One region of the Rossellomorea vietnamensis genome, then DNA from elsewhere that is predicted to be linked to it. Evidence: a T-box and tRNA genes for the amino acid it is inferred to sense, from the RefSeq annotation. Region 1 holds a T-box; the other holds one or more tRNA genes.
What was found. A T-box is a leader RNA that pairs with one kind of tRNA and senses whether it is charged. The one in region 1 lies ahead of trpS (tryptophan--tRNA ligase), so its partner is inferred to be a tRNA-Trp.

Region 1 (10,314 bases):
GTGACCGCCATCGATGAGCACAAAGAGACGAAGGATAAATGGATGGAAATTGGAAGGAATGCAAACCTGGAGTACGTGTCTTATGGGGGATGGGATAAGAGCGTACGCAGAGGGTCCAGTGTATTCCTTCCTTACTATGATCAGGTAAGAGGGAATAGGGCGGGGTATTTATCAGAAGTGGATGAACTGCTCTCAAAAGTGGACCAACCCTTTCATGTGATTCGAATCTATTCCAACGGGAAAGGAAATAGAGGTCTTGAGGAAGATGGTGCTGCCTTCTACCTTCCAACATTATATGGTATCCATCAACCGGAAGAATTCCTTTTTGCACAAATATTGACCGGCAAAGGGGAAGGAACGGATTATGTGGATGATCCCTCGGGGGCGATTTATGTGAAGGACGCAGCTAAAATGATTGTCAATCTCTCTTCAAAAAAAGACATCTTTACCTTGAAGCCTCTGTCAGACAGGAGCTGGAATGAAGCTCTATCCTATATCACAAATGAAACGTTTTCAACTGGTCACCGTAAAATCGATGCCGTTGGAAAAGAAGTGATCGTCAGACCATCAAAGTCTCACAGGGGCATCATTGATCAACAAGAAAAAGGGATTCGCTTGCATGAAATTGAGGAGTGAGAAAACTTTTCCTTTTCATGTAGATACAGGTGAGGGTAAAATAGGGATGATGTAATGAACCTTTTATAGATGCTGCATGGGCTTTAAAGGAGTTGCTGCACATGAATAAGAAATGGTACATGTTTTTCCTGATTGTATTCCTGGTCGGACTAAGTGGTTGTTCAGCAGGAAACAGCGAAGAGATAGAAAAGGTTGGTTTACTTGTTCCGGAAGCAGTGAATGATGGAGTTTGGGGAACAAAAGGGTACAAAGGATTACTAAAAATACAATCCGATTATCATGCAGACGTGTTCTATAAAGAGGGAATGAAGAATGATACATCAATCAAGCAGGCAGTAGAGGAATTTGATGATAAGGATGTCACCTTAGTATTTGGACATGGGAGTGAGTATGCGGATGTCTTTAACGACTTGTCTGGAGAGCATCCCGATATGCATTTCGTCAGCTTTAACGGACATGCCACGGAGAAAAACACGACAAGCCTACAGTTCAAGGGATACGCTATGGGCTTTTTCGGAGGAATGACAGCAGCCTTTCACTCTAAAACGAAGAAGATCGGTGTGATTGCGGCCTTTGAGTGGCAGCCTGAGGTTCAAGGGTTTATAGATGGAGCGAAGTATCAAAACAGTGAGACAGAGGTTAACGTAGAGTACACCAATCATTGGGACGATCAAGAGAGGGCCCTTAACGAGTTGGACACTTTACTAAAAGAGGGTATCGATGTTGTGTATCCTGCAGGTGACGGCTATAATGTAGCAGTAATCGAAAAGCTTAAGGAGAAAGGACTTTATGCCATAGGGTACGTTTCCGATCAATCCGATCTCGGGGAATCAACGGTCCTGACAAGCACCGTCCAGCAGGCTGATAAGTTGTATGGAGTAGTAGCCGAGAGGTTCGCCCATGATGAGCTGGAGTCAGGCAACCTGGAATTTGATTTTGGAGACGGTGTGATCTCCATGGGAAAATTCAGTCCGCTCATTCCGAAAGATTTTCAAACTGAAATAAAGCAACATATCAAGGACTATATTGATACCGGCAAATTGCCGAATGGAAAGGAATCGAAGCAATGAATCAAGACAAAACAATGGAGTTTATGCAGATTGCCATGAAGTATTTCCCCCAAGCGAAAGAACAACTCGATCAAGCGGGAGTCGAGTTCTCTCCTGAAATGCTGCAGCCATTCATGACGCTGTTCACCCAGGTCATGAGTGAAGCTTATGAATTAGGCAAACAGGATGCCTTACATAAAGAATAAGCGAATGGAAAGACGGGTCACCTGAATTTAAGGTGACCCGTCTTTTGTTAGGAAGAAAAAATAATTGCAGAAAGTAGAAATCTTCGATAAAATTAGTACCAAGTCATAATAATTGATAATAACCATTGAGTATATGAAAAAAATTATAAGCGAAAGTAGGGAACGCCAGTATGAATACAGGTATTATTGGAATTGGACGTTATCTTCCTGAAAAGATCTTAACAAACGCGGATCTTGAGAAAATGGTGGATACTTCGGATGAATGGATTCGTACGAGAACAGGCATTGAAGAGAGAAGAATAGCAAATAATGAAACAAATACCTCTGATATGGCTTTCGAAGCCGCAAAGAAGGCAATTGCTGATGCGGAGATCGATCCCGAGGACATCGACCTGATCATGGTAGCAACCGTTACCCCGGATCATCCATTCCCATCCGTTGCCTGCCTCCTTCAGGAAAGATTGGGAGCCAAGAAGGCTGCGGCAATGGATATCAGTGCCGCATGCGCAGGATTTATGTATGGTATGATTACGGCAAAGCAATTCATCGATAATGGTGCGTACAAGAATGTCCTCGTGGTCGGTGTAGAGAAATTATCCAAAATCACTGACTGGGAGGATCGTAACACAGCCGTCCTATTTGGAGATGCTGCCGGTGCGGCGGTCCTTGGACCCGTTCCAGACGGCAAGGGGATCCTTGCCTTTGAATTAGGATCGGACGGATCAGGAGCGAAACATTTGTATCAGGATGAAAAATTGATCATGAACGGCCGGGAAGTGTTCAAATTCGCAGTTCGTCAAATGGGCGAATCCAGTATAAATGTGATTGAAAAGGCAGGTTTAAGTAAAGAGGACGTAGATTTCCTCATTCCTCACCAGGCCAATATCCGTATCATGGAAGCAGCTAGGCAGCGCCTTGAGCTGCCGGTGGAAAAAATGTCTAAGACCGTAAATAAATATGGAAATACATCAGCGGCTTCTATCCCGGTTTCCTTAGTGGAAGATCTTGAAGCGGGAAGAGTGAAAGAGAATGATGTTGTCGTCATGGTAGGATTCGGTGGCGGTTTAACTTGGGGCGCGATCATTATGCGCTGGGGTAAATAATTGAGTATCAGAAGCTTATTGACAACTTGCAGTTAAAGGAGATGGATTAGAATGAATAAGAAGCGTGTAGTGGTTACAGGATTAGGAAGCGTCACGCCTTTAGGGAATGATGTTGAATCGACCTGGTCGAATATTTTGGCCGGAAAGACGGGGGTAGGGCCTTTAACGCGTTTAAACGCCGATGAGTATCCTGCCAAAGTGGCGGCAGAACTAAAAGACTTCAATATTGAAGAGTTCGGGGTGGAAAGAAAAGAAGCAAGGAAGATGGACCGCTTCACTCACTATGCGATTGCCGCATCGTTAATGGCAGTAAAAGATTCAAAACTTGATATCACAGACGAAAATGCACATCGCGTTGGCGTGTGGATCGGTTCAGGAATCGGGGGAATGGAAACATTCGAACAGCAGTACGAAACATTCCAGAAACGTGGATATCGCCGGGTAAGCCCATTCTTCGTGCCGATGATCATACCTGATATGGCAGCGGGACAAGTGTCCATTATGCTCGGAGCGAAAGGGTTCAACTCTTGTACCGTAACAGCTTGTGCAACAGGAACAAACTCAATCGGTGATGCCTTCAAGGTCATTCAGCGTGGGGATGCGGATGTGATGGTTTCCGGTGGAGCAGAAGCGCCAATCACGAAAATGTCCGTTGCCGGATTCTGTGCAAATACAGCCCTTTCCACGAATCCAGATCCTGAGAAAGCATCAAGACCCTTTGATTCCAATCGTGATGGCTTCGTAATGGGAGAAGGGGCGGGAATCGTCGTTCTGGAAGAACTTGATCATGCCTTAAAACGTGGAGCGACGATTTATGCAGAAATCGTCGGGTACGGATGTACCGGAGATGCCTATCACATCACTGCCCCGGCACCTGCTGGAGAAGGCGGCGCAAGAGCGATGAAAATGGCACTTGAAGATGGCGGGATCCGTCCGGAAGAGATGGATTACATCAATGCCCACGGAACAAGCACTCCATATAATGATAAATACGAAACGATGGCTGTGAAGGAAGTGTTCGGAGAGCATGCCTATAAACTGGCCATGAGTTCGACGAAATCCATGACGGGTCACCTTCTTGGTGCAGCAGGCGGAGTGGAAGCGATTTTCACTGTACTGGCGATGAAAGACAGTGTCCTTCCTCCAACCATCAATATTGAAACGCCGGACCCTGATTGTGATCTTGATTACGTAGCAAATGAAGCAAGGAAACAAGAAGTCAATGTAGCGATGAGTAATTCATTAGGATTCGGTGGTCATAATGCCACCATCGTATTTAAAAAATATCAAAGTTAACAATTATGGGCCTGTTACATGTAGCAGGCTCTTTTTGTTGTGAATCTTTCCTCTTTCACATATACATGTTAAAAAGCATGGAAAGAGGGATGAAGGTGGCAGTTGTACCTACAGATGATTGGTTGGCAGAGTGGATCGATAATCCCGTGGATCTACTCAAGAAAACGAAAAATGGTAAAGACGATCAGCAATCGTTTTATCAATACCTTACAAAGCACGGAATGTATCGTTCTGCGCGTCTCGCCGGAGATATTTACGAAAAAATGAAAGAAAAGAAACTTTGGGAACGATTTGCTCTCTTTGAAAAAAAATATAAGCGAAAGTGGAATGGACCGAGCGTCCCGATCTATCTATTCCCCGTACAGGAAAAAAGGGGGATGTTCCAGACATCCATGAAAAAATCGGGGGTATGCTTCAAAGATGAAATCTTCTTTTTCGTTACGGACCAGGAAGATCCAAAAGAATATGAAGCGTTATTTGTCCATGAATACCATCACTGTGTCCGAATGAAGCGGTTAAACAAAAAGGAGGACCACTATACGCTCCTTGACTCCATCATCTTTGAAGGGCTGGCAGAAACTGCTGTCAGAGAATACTGTGGAGAGAAATATGTGGCTCCCTGGACAAAAGCGTATGATGAACAGGAATTGTCCCGCTACTATGAAAAATGGATAGAGCCCAATTTGGAAGTGAGGCGGGATAGTCCTCTGCATGATCAGCTGCTTCTTGGACAAAAATCCTTTCCAAAAATGCTCGGCTATTCCTCGGGCTACCGATTGGTGCAACAGTTTTTAAAGAAGCAGGATTCGTCAACCCTTTCCCTCATAGGAGAACCGTCATCAGTATTTTTGCCATAGAAATCAGGAGAATTGCTGAAGCCATGGGCTTTCCTGAAAATAGGATGTCCTCTGCCGTCATATCTTCCTGTTCCTTTCATAAAATATACTAAGCATGGACGGGCTCCAATATCTTAATGCAAGGATAGAGGCGGAAGGTATGGTGGTACAATTGTTTGGACTCTTTATTGGATTTGGACTGGCTGTATCAGGAGGGGTGAGCTTAATCATGTATTTAAATTTGCTCACGACAGGAATGACGTTTACAGATTATATATCTTTTGTTTCCACACGTGTTGAAAGTTATTTATTTCTTTTGGGAATCCTCATTATCACCCTTTCAATCTATATACCCCGCAGAAAAATATAATGACAATCATAAAACCCTTGATAATAGGAATAAATTTACACAAATTAGCCTATACTGATTGACAAATAAGATTGAAGCAAAGCGAGGGGTCAATCATGTTATATCTTCATGATGTATGGGTAAATTGGTTCGAAGGCGAAGAAAATGGCTACAATGTCTGCCATTTTCATGAGTGGAGAAAAGAGGACGTTATTGAATTACTGGATCAGGTTCCTCTGATTAAAGTAGACACGACACTGTTTCATTACATCGAGAATGATTTATCAGAGTTACCTCAACAACTGCTCCATCATGTCTATCAAAAAGCATATCTGCGAAAAAACCACGAACGGATCCAGTTGGATTATTGTTTCATCGTGACGGATGGCACCGGGATACTGGCAGTGGATACAATCGGATACACCGTCCCAATCAGAAAAAGCAGGCTGATACCAAGACAGGAACAACTGGTGTATGAAATGGTCGAAAGTCATGAAACGGTAGAGTATTCCATCGAGCCGGACGGTAAAAGGGAGGATGCGTATCATATTCTTTCCCCGAATCCTTATATGATGAGCGGGCTGACGCGGAAGGAAAGACAATTGAAGCAGCTGTTATTCATGGCCCTTGATCAACTTCACAGTTCAAACAACACGGCGGAAATCCGGTATTGGTACACAGAATGGGCACCAGAGCGCTACCGCACCATACAGGAAATGGATTTCGAAGACATATGGCAGATGCTATATGAAGAAACCCAGTACGGGTGGTCGGACAAGCACCTCACCCTCTGTGAGAATTTGATTAAGGGACAACCATTTTTCGAAAAACTATGGGAAGTGGAGAATCGCCCTAAGGTTAATTGATCGTTCGCAGGAAACCTTGAGTCCGTAGTGGGCTTGAGGTTTTTTTGTATGAGGGCAGGGGAAAGGCCAGAAACCGCGCAAGCAGTCTCTGGCCTTCCTGTTTATTTCCTCTTTCTCTCTTTTCTTCCCAATCCCATGGCCTTTTCCATCTTCTTCAGCATTTTGTTTGCTGCGAAGTTTGCCTTTTCTGCACCGCGATCAAGGATATCATCCAATTCCTCTGAATCGATCAATTCATAGTAGCGGTCCTGTACCGGCTTGATGGCGCTTATGACCACCTGTGCCAAGTCGCTTTTGAAGTCCCCGTATCCTTTCCCTTCATATTTCTGTTGTATTTCTTCTATAGAAGTACCTTCAAGGATCGAATAGATCGAAAGGAGGTTAGACACGCCGGGTTTGTTTTCTTTATCGTATTTCACGATGCCATCTGAATCGGTCACGGCACTTTTGATTTTCTTCTCGATCTGTTTAGGATCGTCAAGGAGTGTAATGAACGCTTTCTGATTCGAATCGGATTTACTCATCTTCTTCAACGGGTCCTGAAGGGACATCACCCGGGCACCGACTTTGGGGATTCTTACTTCGGGTACGGTGAAGATATCATTGTATTTATTGTTGAATCGTTCCGCCAGGTTCCTGGTCAGTTCCAGATGCTGTTTCTGATCCTCCCCGACGGGAACAAGATCTGTTCCGTACAACAGGATGTCTGCCGCCATTAGCGGTGGGTACGTTAATAATCCCGCTGAAACGGCTTCTTTGCCATGGGATTTATCTTTGAATTGAGTCATTCTTTCAAGCTCCCCGATATAGGTCACACACTGCAGGATCCAGCCTGCCTGTGCATGTGCAGGAACTTCCGATTGAATGAATAATGTAGACTTCTCCGGATCGATGCCACAGGCGATATACAGGGCGGCAAGACTGCGGATGTTTTTGCGCAGCTCCATCTTATCCTGAGACACCGTGATCGCATGCTGGTCAACCACACAGAAGTAACAATTATATTCTTCCTGGAGCTCGGTGAATTGCTTCATCGCCCCGATGTAATTACCGAGGGTGATCGTCCCACTCGGCTGAATGCCACTGAATATTGTCTTCATTTCATTTCCTCCTAATTTTACACAAAATAAAAACCCACCCGTCCTATAAAAAATAGGGACGAATGGGATGATTTCCGCGGTGCCACCCTAAGTGCCCGTTAGAGCCAGCTTAGTCCATGACGTGCATGGAACCTCTTTAACGTAAGGTCATCCCGTTATGTGCTACTCCGTTTCACACATAAAGCTCCGAAGTCCATTCCTTTTCAAATGAATACTTGTTTGCACCAACCACAAGTTCTCTTTTATTCATCCTGAAAAGTACTACTCTTCATCCAAGCTTATACTTTCATTCATATGTAGCTATTATATGAGAAAAGAAGGGTGAATTCAAGTGTACAGAAGGTAGGTCATGATAATCGAAAGGACGAATGCGAGTCCTCCGGTCAGTAAAAAGGACTTCGTAATAGAGTAGGAACGTTGTACACCATATTCCTCGTGAGCTTCTTTCATCTCATCCAGGTCATCGAACTGGGAAATATACTTTCCCTGTTTCGTGCTGTTGCGAAACCTTTTAAGAGCATAGACGATCCCGTTAAAAAATCCCTTTCCAAAAATATAAAGGAGGGCACCGATACTGATATAGGCAATCCCGATGACAAACAAACTGTCTATTATAGAAAGAAGCAGATTTTTTTCCTGCAGTGAAGCCACTACCACAGCAATGATAAAAATAAGAAAGGTAAGTATGTTGAACAATTTCATTCGTTTCATAATGCTCCTTAAGATGTTTTTAACCAAAGTATACATGAAGGAAGAAGAATAATTCAATCCTCATTCATATATATACAATTCTTTCAAAAGTGTATAAAGGAAGACAACAGACATCCATGCAGGGCGTACATACAAGTAGTATCTCATTTCAAAAGTTGAAGGAGAGTGAAATAAGTATTAATTCTATTATTTATATTTAGTCTGATGTTTTAATATTTATAATAGAAGGGGGGCATTTAAAGATGGTGAATCATCCATATTGTAAAGTGGTTTCATCCAGTGGAAATTTACGATTGTAACAATTGTAATAGGACAAACTCTCTAAAATGTTTAGGAAAAACGTTGATGTATCAAGGTTTTAACAACAATATACCTACTAATCTGATAATTTAGCAAAAAAACTGTTAAATTCATATTGCAATAATTTCTCTATCATGTATAATAAGTAACAAATCTTCTGAAAATTAGAAGATAAATAAATATGAGATTTACGAGGAGGTCAATTTCAAGATGAAGAAAAAGTTTTCATTCTTGCTGGTTCTTCTTCTGGCTCTAAGTACTTTCTTGGCTGCATGTGGCGGCGACAAGAAGACTGAAGGCAATGAAGAAGGATCAGGTGCAGGCGGTTCTGACGAAAAGAAAGAACAGGTACTTAATCTTATCGAGAGTTCTGAGATCCCATCAATGGACTCCACTCTGGCAACTGACTCTGTTTCATTCAACGTAATGAACAACGTATTTGAAGGTCTTTACCGTTTAGGTGAAAATGACGAGCCTGTACTTGGTATGGCTGCAGAAGAGCCACAAGTAAGTGAAGATGGCAAAACTTACACGTTCAAGATCCGTGATGCGAAATGGTCCAACGGAGATCCCGTTACGGCTAACGACTTCGTTTATTCTTGGCAAAAAGCATTAAACCCTGACACTGGTGCAGAGTATGCGTACATCATGTACGATATCAAAAACGCTGCTAAAGTAAATGCTGGTGAAGTTCCAGTTGAAGAACTAGGTGTTAAAGCTACTGATGACAAAACATTAGAAATTCAGCTTGAAACTCCGGTACCATATTTCAAAGCTTTACTTTCTTTTGCAACATTCTATCCTCAAAACCAAAAATTCGTGGAAGAGCAAGGCGACAAGTTCGGTCTTGAAGCTGACACGGTTGTGTATAATGGTCCATTCACACTTTCTGAGTGGAAGCATGAGCAAAGCTTCAAACTTTCTAAAAATGACAGCTACTGGGATGCAGAAAATGTGAAGTTGAAAGAAGTTAACTTCAACATCGTTAAAGATACTGCTACTGGTGTTAACCTTTATGAAACAAATAAAGCGGATATCGCTGGTCTTTCAGCTGAATTCGTTGATAAGTACAAATCAGATGAAAACTTCAAAACAAGAGCTGAAACGTCTGTCTTCTTCCTTCGTTTAAACCAAGGTAATGAAGTGCTGAAAAACGTTAACGCTCGTAAAGCAATCGACTCTGCTTATGACAAAAAAGGTATGGTTGATGTACTACTTAACAATGGATCTATGCCTGCGTACTACTTAGTACCAAAAGATTTCGTAACAGGTCCTGATGGAACTGAATACCGTGAAGCTGTTGGCGATTTCGGTGGATTCGACGCGAAGAAAGCTGCAGACTACTGGGCTAAGGCAAAAGAAGAGTTAGGTAAAGATTCTATCGAATTAGAACTACTAAACTATGACTCTGACAGCTCTAAGAAAATCGGTGAATTCTTAAAAGAACAACTTGAGCAAAACCTTGAAGGATTAACAGTTAAGATCAAAGCTCAACCATTCAAGCAAAAGCTTGAATTAGAATCGAAGGGTCAATATGACTTCTCTTTCGCTGGTTGGGGTCCTGACTATCCAGATCCGATGACTTTCGTTGACATGTTCGTAACTGACGGTGCTCATAATCAAATGGGTTACTCAAATCCTGAATATGACAAGAAAATCGAGCAAGCTAAAGGTGAACTTCTTGACGATTTAGATGCACGTTGGCAAGCAATGGTTGACGCTGAAAAGATCCTGTTTGATGATCAAGCGATCAGCCCAATGTACCAAGCTGGTGTTTCTTATCTAGAGCGTCCATATGTTAAGAATGTACTACGCCATTCATTTGGTGCAGATAATTCATACAAATGGGCTTCAATTGAGTA
Region 2 (10,314 bases), 250 kb from region 1:
ACTTCAATTCATTGGAATGATCCAGTAAATGGAGATGGGATCCTGCCTTCACATCCTGATGGGTAACAAACTTCTTCTGGGCAAGGAGGGGGTGCCTGGAATACACTTCAAGGGCGGATTCATAAGCTTCCTTCACCTTTCTCGACTTCTGACCAAGAGCCATGACCGGGGACACCCTTCCATATTGATAGATCAATGAGTGGATTTCCTCCAGTAAATACGTTACATGCTTATGATGCCAGAAGAGGATAACAAGTTCTTCTTCTTTGTTACTATTCCGGAAACAAACCCCATCGTTCTGCTTTCGTAAAAGCTCATTGCAAATATTGATGATGGTAAAAAAGGCAAGATCCCTGTCTCCTTGAAAAGACTTCATCACGATCGGCTTGATCGGCAGGAGTGCAACAGTCTTATGCAGCTTTTCGATGGACACACCGAACTCTTTTTCAACTTTTTCTGCCATCTCTTTTGTCATGCCCTCTTTCGAACAAAGGGTCGAGAAGAACCGGTCCCAGTAAAGGGGTTTCACTTCATTCATTACCCGGCTCTCCTCCACTTGAGATTTTCTTGAGCGTGCCTGCTCATTCCACTCCTTCACCGCCTTATCCAGCGTGTCATTCAGCACATCCGGTTCAATCGGTTTCAGAATGTAATCGAAGCTCTTATAATGGATGGCGTTTCTCATATATTCAAAGTCATCATATCCGCTAACAACGATGGTCTTGCTTGTCAGTTCAGAGGCATGAAGCCATTTTAACAGGGTGATTCCGTCCCTTTTCGGCATCCGCATATCCGTGAAGATGATCTCGGGCCTGTGCTCTGTGATCAATTCAATGGCTTCGTCTCCATCTTCCGCCTCGAGGATGGTGTGGATACCGTGCTTTTCCCATTCTGCCAACAAAAGTAACCCTTCGCGCACATGCTTTTCGTCATCAATGATGATTGCTTTCATTTGCCTCACCCTCCATTCGTAACGGCACCCTCATGGTGACCATTAAGCCCCCCTCTTCATGATTCAGAAGGAGAAGAGTGGCCTTATGGTCATAGTAAAGCTTCAATCTTACATACACATTCTTCAGCCCGATATTGGTTTCTTCACCGGTTTTGTTCCATGCATCTGCTTTGAAGTGCTCTTCTATTTCCCTGAGCCTTTCTTCTGTCACCCCTGCCCCATTGTCCCGGACGACCATCACCAGTTCTGCCCCATCCTGAAAGCAGGTCAGATCAATCCTCCCCACTCCATCACGGATATCGAAACCGTGCTTGAAGTAGTTTTCTATGAGGGGCTGCAGAATCATTTTGGGAACCTGGACCTCCTTCACCCCTTCGTCCACTTCGACACTATACTCCAGGTTTTCGCCGAACCGCTCCTTTTGTAAAAGGAGATACGCATTCGTATAATTGATTTCTTTACTTAAAGGAACCACATCCTCCTCCATATTCATCCCATACCTCATGATTTTAGATAAATGGGTGATCAGGGAGTATATTTGCGGAACCCTGTTCTTAAGGGCAATCGTCCCGATGGACTGCAGGGCATTGTAAAGAAAATGGGGATTGATCTGCGACTGCAGTACCTTTAATTGATTCGTTTTATTTTCAAGCTCCAGCTTGTATTCCCTGTTGATCAAGTGATTGATCCGCTCGATCATCTGCTGAAATCGATTTCCAAGGATGCCGATTTCATCAAAGCCGAATGATTCCGCCTGTACCTTCATATTCCCTTTTTCCACCTCCTGGATATTCGAAAGCAGTATCCGGATTGGAGATGTAATTTTGAAGGAAACAAACAGAGTCGCCAGCACCACGAGGGTCAATCCAAGGACCCCGAACAAAATATTGATCTTCGCCACACTAAAGGCACTTTCATAGAGGTTCGCATACGATACCCTCTTCACCAGGAACCATCCGCCTGCGGAAGCCGGGAGCTGATCGTACATCATCACCCCGTTGAACGTATCTTCCTTCCACTCAAGGGTCCCTGAGACATCCTTCGATTCCATGATCTTTCTGATCCATTTCTGATTGTTTCCATCATCCGATACGTCGCGATCCGAGCTGTAGATCATTTCCCCTTCTGAAGATAATAAATAAAATTCCTCTGATTCAGGATTATAGAGGTTCCTGCTCAAATCGATGATTTTATCAGGTGAGATGTCCAGGGATATATAAGCCAATACCTCATCACCCGGAACATTGCGGAATGCCCGGTGGATCGTGATGATTTCCTTCGAACGATTAATATTCTCCTCTTCCTGACTATAGGTTGGTTCAATGTACATGTTATATGGGCTTCGCTCAGCCTTCCTGAAGTATTCCCACTGTGAATCTTTTATTCTATTAGAGAACACAACGGTCGAACGCTTCGTTGCCGAAATGACCCGGTCACCGTCAGCGAAGGATATTCGCACCCCGTTGATCGTATCCCCTGTGTAGAGAATCGTTTGCACAATATTCTTCACGATGCCGATCGTCAGGTAATTATTCTCCTTACCCGGTGACCTCATGAAATTGATGAAATCAGGATTATTATAAAGAGACAGCGATAACCCGTTGAGCTCATTGATATAGCTCTCCAAGTTCACCTTCCCCTGATAAAGGAGATTACTGCTTTCCTTCACCACCTGCTCCTCTATCGAATCCTTCGTATACAAATATGTAATGATGATCGAACTGCCAAACGGCACAATCGTCGTGATCATCAACAACGCAATCAACTTATTCCGAATGCTTGTCTTTAACATGAGGGACGGACCTCCCAGGTCTCACTTATACACTAGTATAAAGTGTTATTCCCCGCTCTTGGAAGTGTTTTTTCGAAATATTCCTACTAAACTTATTAAATAGAAAGCATGCCTTTAATAGACATGCTTTCCATTACTCTGTTTACTTCAAGTTATCCCATGTTTGTTGGAATCGCTCAAGTACAGTATCATAATCAATTTTTCCGGCTGCATATTCCTGGATCGTTGCAGCAAATTCTTTGTTCGCTCCATCCGGCCATTTGAACCAAGTCCAAGGAATCGTTTTCTCATCTTTAGAGTAGTCAAGGATGGATTGACCCAGGTCACCAAGACCATTCGGCTCGATATTATCAAAGGCAGGGATGAACGCAAATTCTTCTGTGATATAACGCTTACCTGTTTCAGAAGAAACCATCCACTCCAAGAATGTTTTCGCTTCTTCAAGATGTTTAGAGTTCTTATTCAATACCCAGTTATTCGGCACACCGACAGGAAGGCGATCTGCATTCTCGTCATTGCTGATCGGAATCGGAAGGAAGCCCATGTTGATATCAGGGTTGATCTCCGTGATCATGTTCTCCGTCCAGTTCCCTTGTTGAAGCATCGCCGTTTCACCAGAAGCAAACAACGTTACCTGCGTATTATAATCCGTCGTTAAAGGATTATCGTTGGCATATTTAAGTTCAGTGTCGAGTACTTCCTTGAACTGTTTGAACTTCTCGTTTCCTACAATCTTCTCAGATCCGTCATAAAGTCCCGCGATGAACTTATCCGGATCTTCCTGTTGTGCAAAAGGAATGTTCAGTAAATGCTGCCCGATTACCCACCACTCGCCGTAACCAGCTGAGAATGGAGTAATTTTCTTCGCCTCGAGCTTCTTCGCAGCGTCTTTCAACTCATCAATCGTTTTAGGAGGCTCAGTAATGCCTGCTTTTTCGAATAAATCTTTGTTGTAAACAAAACCATACCCTTCCAAGTTAACAGGCATACCGTAAAGCTTGCCATCCTCATCCGTCATCGGAACTTTCCCGATCGGAAGGACATGCTCAACCCAAGGCTCACCAGAAAGATCCGCAAGCTTCTCTTTCCAAAGCTCTAACTCTTTGAATCCACCATTGTTGAAAATATCCGGCTCTTCACCTGAAGCAAATTTCGCTTTAAGGGCAGCACCGTAATCAGCACCTCCACCAACGGTTTCAAGCTTGATCTTAATGTTCGGATGCTCCGCTTCGAATTCTTTGATCATTTCCTGAAGCTGATCGGCAATTTCAACCTTGAACTGGAAGAAATTCAGTGTTACAACATCATCACCTGAACCCGAATCCCCGCTTGAGCTGCTTGTTTTGTCTTTAGAAGAACAACCGGCAATGATTCCAAATACTAAAACCAAAGACATACACAGTAATAAAATACGTTTCATAAATGGATTGACCTCCCTGATATAAAATATTTTATATAAATTTCTGTATCAATGATAGACCATCTCGACAGAAACTTTATATCTACTTGATCGAACCTGAAGCAATCCCTTTAATGATATGCTTCTGTAAAAATAGGAAGAAGATGATGATTGGCGTAATCCCGAGAACCAAGGCTGCAAGACCCATATCCCACTGCTTTGTGTACTGTGCAAAGAAGGAACTTGCTGCAAGGGGGATCGTACGCAGCTCTGCATCCTGTAACACAAGTAATGGAAGGAGATAATCATTCCAGATCCATAATGTGTTCAAAATGATCACCGTAACCGTAATCGGCTTCAGTAATGGGAAAACAATTCTCCAAAACACGCCAAACTGACTGCAGCCGTCTATCATCGCTGATTCCTCGATTTCAATCGGGACGGTTTTCACAAATCCGTGATATAAGAACAGGGACAGTGGCACTCCGAACCCAAAGTACATGAGAATGAGACCGGGAATGCTATTTGTCAGTCCCAGTGTCCCCCCGACCTTCATCAAGGGAATCATTACCGTCTGGAACGGGATCACCATGGCGGATACAAAGATGACAAATAGGATCTTACTGAACTTCCCTGGTGTGCGAACCATCTTCCATGCTGCCATGGAACTGATGATCACTAGGCCTATATTGCTAAAAACGGTGATGATTAATGAGTTCCAGAAAGCCCGGGGAAAATTGATGACTTCCCACACTTTTGCGTAGTTCGAAAACATAAATTCTTCCGGCCATGCTGCCGCATCAATCAGAATCGCAGCAAATGGTTTCACCGAGTTGACCAGTACGAAGTAGAAAGGGATAAGGAAGATGAGCCCGATCACAATCCCGATGATCTCTAATACAAATGTCCTTTTCGTATAGCGATTGCCCATTATGCCTCAACCTCCTTCTTCTTCGTCACCATCACTTGAACCGTCGTAAATACAGCCACTACCACGAAGAACAGAATCGACTTCGCTGTCCCAAGTCCATAACGGTTATTCTGGAACGCTTCCTGATAGATATTGATGGCCACGGACTGTGTAGAATTGAACGGTCCACCGCCTGTTAAGGAAATATTCAGATCGAATATTTTAAAGGCCATCGAAATCGTCAGGAAGAAACAAATCGTGAATGCAGGTAGTATTAATGGAATGATGATCTTCGTCAGGAGGGTCCAATTCGATGCACCATCTATCTTCGCTGCTTCAAGAAGTGAATTGTCCACCCCTTGCAATGCTGCCACGTAAATGACCATCATGTATCCGGAGATCTGCCATGCAAATACGATGACAATCCCCCAGAAAGCCGTCTTCTCATCACCCAGCCACGGCATTTTAAAGAATCCGATATCCGTCATATTCCCAAGTGACGCGAATCCTTTAACAAAGATGAACTGCCATATGAACCCGAGTAACAAACCCCCGATGACGTTGGGGATAAAGAATACCGTCCTCAGGATATTGCGCGTCTTCAGCGCGGCATTCAATAATAGGGCAAATCCGAATCCTATCAGGTTACTGATGATCACTGCCGCAAACATAAACTTTGTCGTGAACATAAATGAATTGAAGAATGTCTTATCATCTGTGAAGATCTTTTTGTAGTTATCGAACCCAACCCACTCAACTACCGAACTTACACCATTCCATGAGGTGAAGGAATAATACACACCCATCAAAAACGGAAGAATCTGAATCACTAAGAAAAATAAAAGTGCCGGTCCTACAAAGGCAGCGTACGTCAGCAAGCTCTTATACTTGAACTTCTTCTTCGTCACTGCCTTCATTTGTACATCTGGGCTTACTGGTCCAGTCTGAATCTTTGGTTCCACCCGAATCACCACCCTAACTATGTAATCGCTTTCTTATATTATAATGGTAGCGCTTTCTCAATAAGGGGAACTCAATTGACGAAGAAGGTGCACTATTTTGACTAGATGGGTTTTGTTTTGGTGGGTGATGGGTAAAAGAAAAGGTTGTGAGTTTTGTGTAAAAAATTAGTTTTGCAAATCATTAAGTGGTGTTGAAATAATGCTGAAATTTGAACAAATAAAAAAGACTTCCTCATAAAGAGAAAGTCTGTCGTATGTAAGTTGGAGCGGGTGAAGGGAATCGAACCCTCATCATCAGCTTGGAAGGCTGAGGTTTTACCACTAAACTACACCCGCGATGTGGTACCGGTGGCCGGGATCGAACCGGCACTCCAGAGGAACACGATTTTGAGTCGTGCGCGTCTGCCAATTCCGCCACACCGGCATTACATATGGAGGCGGCAACCGGATTTGAACCGGTGATCAGGGTTTTGCAGACCCATGCCTTACCACTTGGCTATGCCGCCATATTATTGGAGCGGAAGACGGGATTCGAACCCGCGACCCCCACCTTGGCAAGGTGGTGTTCTACCACTGAACTACTTCCGCACTACTGGGCTAGCTGGATTCGAACCAACGCATGTCGCAGTCAAAGTGCGATGCCTTACCGCTTGGCTATAGCCCACTGATAGTATATGTCACGGAAATAAAAATGTGACTTTTATGGGGCGACTGATGGGAATCGAACCCACGAATGCCTGAACCACAATCAGGTGCGTTAACCACTTCGCCACAATCGCCATGTTAAAATTGGCAGGGGTAGTAGGAATCGAACCCACACCAAAGGTTTTGGAGACCTTCGTTCTACCGTTAAACTATACCCCTATGAAATATATTAATTTAACAAAATCAATATGCTATCCGTCTAGATTACTGTGCTCCGCTATCGCTTCGCATAGTTTAAGGAGGATTATTTTACTCCGCTGTCGCTTCGTAAAAAATCTTGGTGGAGGGGGGCAGATTCGAACTGCCGAACCCGAAGGAGCGGATTTACAGTCCGCCGCGTTTAGCCACTTCGCTACCCCTCCAGCTACATCACTTGACTGGTGCCGGCAAGAGGACTTGAACCCCCAACCTACTGATTACAAGTCAGTTGCTCTACCAGTTGAGCTACACCGGCATCAAGTAAATAAATGGTGGCTCAGGACGGAATCGAACCGCCGACACATGGATTTTCAGTCCATTGCTCTACCAACTGAGCTACTGAGCCACTATGTAAAATGAAAATGGCGGTCCGGACGGGACTCGAACCCGCGACCTCCTGCGTGACAGGCAGGCATTCTAACCAACTGAACTACCGGACCAGAGTTTTTTCACGACAGTGAAAATAACTATCCATACGTGACTCATGAAAGATTAACGATAACCTTTTATATAACGAGTCAAAAATGGTATTGCGGGGACAGGATTTGAACCTGCGACCTTCGGGTTATGAGCCCGACGAGCTACCGAACTGCTCCACCCCGCGACGATAAGATATGTTAAGGTACACATATTAATTAAGGAAGATTATTTTACTCCGCTTACGCTTCGTAAAAAATCATGGTGGAGGATGACGGGATCGAACCGCCGACCCTCTGCTTGTAAGGCAGATGCTCTCCCAGCTGAGCTAATCCTCCATATTACTTGGTACGTTATTTTGCTTTTGCAAAAAACTTTGGTGACCCATACGGGATTCGAACCCGTGTTACCGCCGTGAAAGGGCGGTGTCTTAACCGCTTGACCAATGGGCCTTGTTGAAAATATAAATGGCGGAGAGCAAGGGATTTGAACCCTTGAGACAGCGTTAACCGTCTACACGATTTCCAATCGTGCTCCTTCGGCCACTCGGACAGCTCTCCATATATTGGCTCCGCAGGCAAGATTCGAACTTGCGACCGATCGGTTAACAGCCGATAGCTCTACCACTGAGCTACTGCGGAACGATATGCCTGGCGACGTCCTACTCTCACAGGGGGAGATCCCCCAACTACCATCGGCGCTGAAGAGCTTAACTTCCGTGTTCGGCATGGGAACGGGTGTGACCTCTTCGCCATTGTCACCAGACTATGTATTGTCTCTTTTTTAAGGACAAGTACTATTATATCGTGTAGATAATTTTTTTCAAGGATTTTTTTATATTTTCATATAAATTTTATTCCTTCAAAACTAGATAAAGGATTGATGTCAAGAAAGCCGAATATCGACCAATTGTTGCATCTACTATTGAAAGTAGAATGCAGTCCAGCTCCGGCGGCTAGAGACTCGAGGTCATTTCAGTTCAATCAGCTGAGGGTAAAGAGCACCCTCTTCTGATTGCCCAGAAATGCTTGTCGTCTCTGTTCAAGCCGCCTCCGCTTTATAGTGTGGTTAAGTCCTCGATCGATTAGTATCAGTCAACTCCACATGTCGCCATGCTTCCATCTCTGACCTATCTACCTAGTCATCTTCTAGGGATCTTACTCACATACGTGATGGGAAATCTCATCTCGAGGGGGGCTTCATGCTTAGATGCTTTCAGCACTTATCCCTTCCGCACATAGCTACCCAGCGATGCCTTTGGCAAGACAACTGGTACACCAGCGGTGCGTCCATCCCGGTCCTCTCGTACTAAGGACAGCTCCTCTCAAATTTCCTGCGCCCACGACGGATAGGGACCGAACTGTCTCACGACGTTCTGAACCCAGCTCGCGTACCGCTTTAATGGGCGAACAGCCCAACCCTTGGGACCGACTACAGCCCCAGGATGCGATGAGCCGACATCGAGGTGCCAAACCTCCCCGTCGATGTGGACTCTTGGGGGAGATAAGCCTGTTATCCCCGGGGTAGCTTTTATCCGTTGAGCGATGGCCCTTCCATGCGGAACCACCGGATCACTAAGCCCGACTTTCGTCCCTGCTCGACTTGTAGGTCTCGCAGTCAAGCTCCCTTGTGCCTTTACACTCTGCGAATGATTTCCAACCATTCTGAGGGAACCTTTGGGCGCCTCCGTTACTCTTTAGGAGGCGACCGCCCCAGTCAAACTGCCCACCTGACACTGTCTCCCACCCCGATAAGGGGCGCGGGTTAGAATTTCAATACAGCCAGGGTAGTATCCCACCGATGCCTCCACCGAAGCTGGCGCTCCGGTTTCCAAGGCTCCTACCTATCCTGTACAAGCTGTACCAAAATTCAATATCAGGCTACAGTAAAGCTCCACGGGGTCTTTCCGTCCTGTCGCGGGTAACCTGCATCTTCACAGGTACTATAATTTCACCGAGTCTCTCGTTGAGACAGTGCCCAGATCGTTACGCCTTTCGTGCGGGTCGGAACTTACCCGACAAGGAATTTCGCTACCTTAGGACCGTTATAGTTACGGCCGCCGTTTACTGGGGCTTCGATTCGCACCTTCGCTTGCGCTAAGCACTCCTCTTAACCTTCCAGCACCGGGCAGGCGTCAGCCCCTATACTTCGCCTTACGGCTTCGCAGAGACCTGTGTTTTTGCTAAACAGTCGCCTGGGCCTATTCACTGCGGCTCTCTCGGGCTTGCACCCTACCAGAGCACCCCTTCTCCCGAAGTTACGGGGTCATTTTGCCGAGTTCCTTAACGAGAGTTCTCTCGCTCACCTTAGGATTCTCTCCTCGCCTACCTGTGTCGGTTTGCGGTACGGGCACCTTTTTCCTCGCTAGAGGCTTTTCTTGGCAGTGTGGAATCAGGAACTTCGCTACTATAATTCGCTCGCTATCACAGCTCAGCCTTCACGATGACGGGATTTGCCTCATCATCAGCCTAACTGCTTAGACGCACATATCCAGCAGTGCGCTTACCCTATCCTCCTGCGTCCCCCCATTGCTCAAACGGAAAAGAGGTGGTACAGGAATATCAACCTGTTGTCCATCGTCTACGCCTATCGGCCTCGACTTAGGTCCCGACTAACCCTGAGCGGACGAGCCTTCCTCAGGAAACCTTAGGCATTCGGTGGATGGGATTCTCACCCATCTTTCGCTACTCATACCGGCATTCTCACTTCTAAGCACTCCACCAGTCCTTACGGTCTAGCTTCGCAGTCCTTAGAACGCTCTCCTACCACTGACACCTAGAGGTGTCAATCCACAGCTTCGGTGATACGTTTAGCCCCGGTACATTTTCGGCGCAGAGTCACTCGACCAGTGAGCTATTACGCACTCTTTAAATGGTGGCTGCTTCTAAGCCAACATCCTGGTTGTCTAAGCAACTCCACATCCTTTTCCACTTAACGTATACTTTGGGACCTTAGCTGGTGGTCTGGGCTGTTTCCCTT

Region 2: it encodes a tRNA-Trp, which carries the amino acid that the T-box ahead of trpS (tryptophan--tRNA ligase) is inferred to sense. The anticodon was not compared.

What each region holds. Positions count from the first base shown of each region.
Region 1 is NZ_CP104558.1:1,276,441-1,286,754, reverse strand. It holds gene N5C46_RS06630 (hypothetical protein) at 1-636, shown strand, start outside; gene N5C46_RS06625 (BMP family ABC transporter substrate-binding protein) at 738-1,706, shown strand; gene N5C46_RS06620 (ComZ family protein) at 1,703-1,891, shown strand; gene N5C46_RS06615 (beta-ketoacyl-ACP synthase III) at 2,062-2,994, shown strand; gene fabF (beta-ketoacyl-ACP synthase II) at 3,046-4,290, shown strand; gene N5C46_RS06605 (DUF2268 domain-containing putative Zn-dependent protease) at 4,386-5,147, shown strand; gene N5C46_RS06595 (YjbA family protein) at 5,592-6,341, shown strand; gene trpS (tryptophan--tRNA ligase) at 6,443-7,441, opposite strand; T-box leader at 7,493-7,725, opposite strand; gene N5C46_RS06585 (DUF3899 domain-containing protein) at 7,769-8,152, opposite strand; gene N5C46_RS06580 (peptide ABC transporter substrate-binding protein) at 8,663-10,314, shown strand, end outside.
Region 2 is NZ_CP104558.1:1,529,800-1,540,113, forward strand. It holds gene N5C46_RS07835 (response regulator transcription factor) at 1-952, opposite strand, end outside; gene N5C46_RS07840 (cache domain-containing sensor histidine kinase) at 933-2,744, opposite strand; gene N5C46_RS07845 (ABC transporter substrate-binding protein) at 2,887-4,164, opposite strand; gene N5C46_RS07850 (carbohydrate ABC transporter permease) at 4,247-5,074, opposite strand; gene N5C46_RS07855 (carbohydrate ABC transporter permease) at 5,074-5,970, opposite strand; tRNA gene N5C46_RS07860 (tRNA-Gly) at 6,278-6,351, opposite strand; tRNA gene N5C46_RS07865 (tRNA-Leu) at 6,356-6,439, opposite strand; tRNA gene N5C46_RS07870 (tRNA-Cys) at 6,448-6,521, opposite strand; tRNA gene N5C46_RS07875 (tRNA-Gly) at 6,529-6,603, opposite strand; tRNA gene N5C46_RS07880 (tRNA-Gln) at 6,608-6,679, opposite strand; tRNA gene N5C46_RS07885 (tRNA-His) at 6,719-6,794, opposite strand; tRNA gene N5C46_RS07890 (tRNA-Trp) at 6,806-6,879, opposite strand; tRNA gene N5C46_RS07895 (tRNA-Tyr) at 6,999-7,082, opposite strand; tRNA gene N5C46_RS07900 (tRNA-Thr) at 7,099-7,174, opposite strand; tRNA gene N5C46_RS07905 (tRNA-Phe) at 7,189-7,264, opposite strand; tRNA gene N5C46_RS07910 (tRNA-Asp) at 7,282-7,358, opposite strand; tRNA gene N5C46_RS07915 (tRNA-Met) at 7,449-7,522, opposite strand; tRNA gene N5C46_RS07920 (tRNA-Val) at 7,598-7,673, opposite strand; tRNA gene N5C46_RS07925 (tRNA-Glu) at 7,713-7,787, opposite strand; tRNA gene N5C46_RS07930 (tRNA-Ser) at 7,804-7,895, opposite strand; tRNA gene N5C46_RS07935 (tRNA-Asn) at 7,902-7,976, opposite strand; rRNA gene rrf (5S ribosomal RNA) at 7,984-8,100, opposite strand; rRNA gene N5C46_RS07945 (23S ribosomal RNA) at 8,400-10,314, opposite strand, start outside.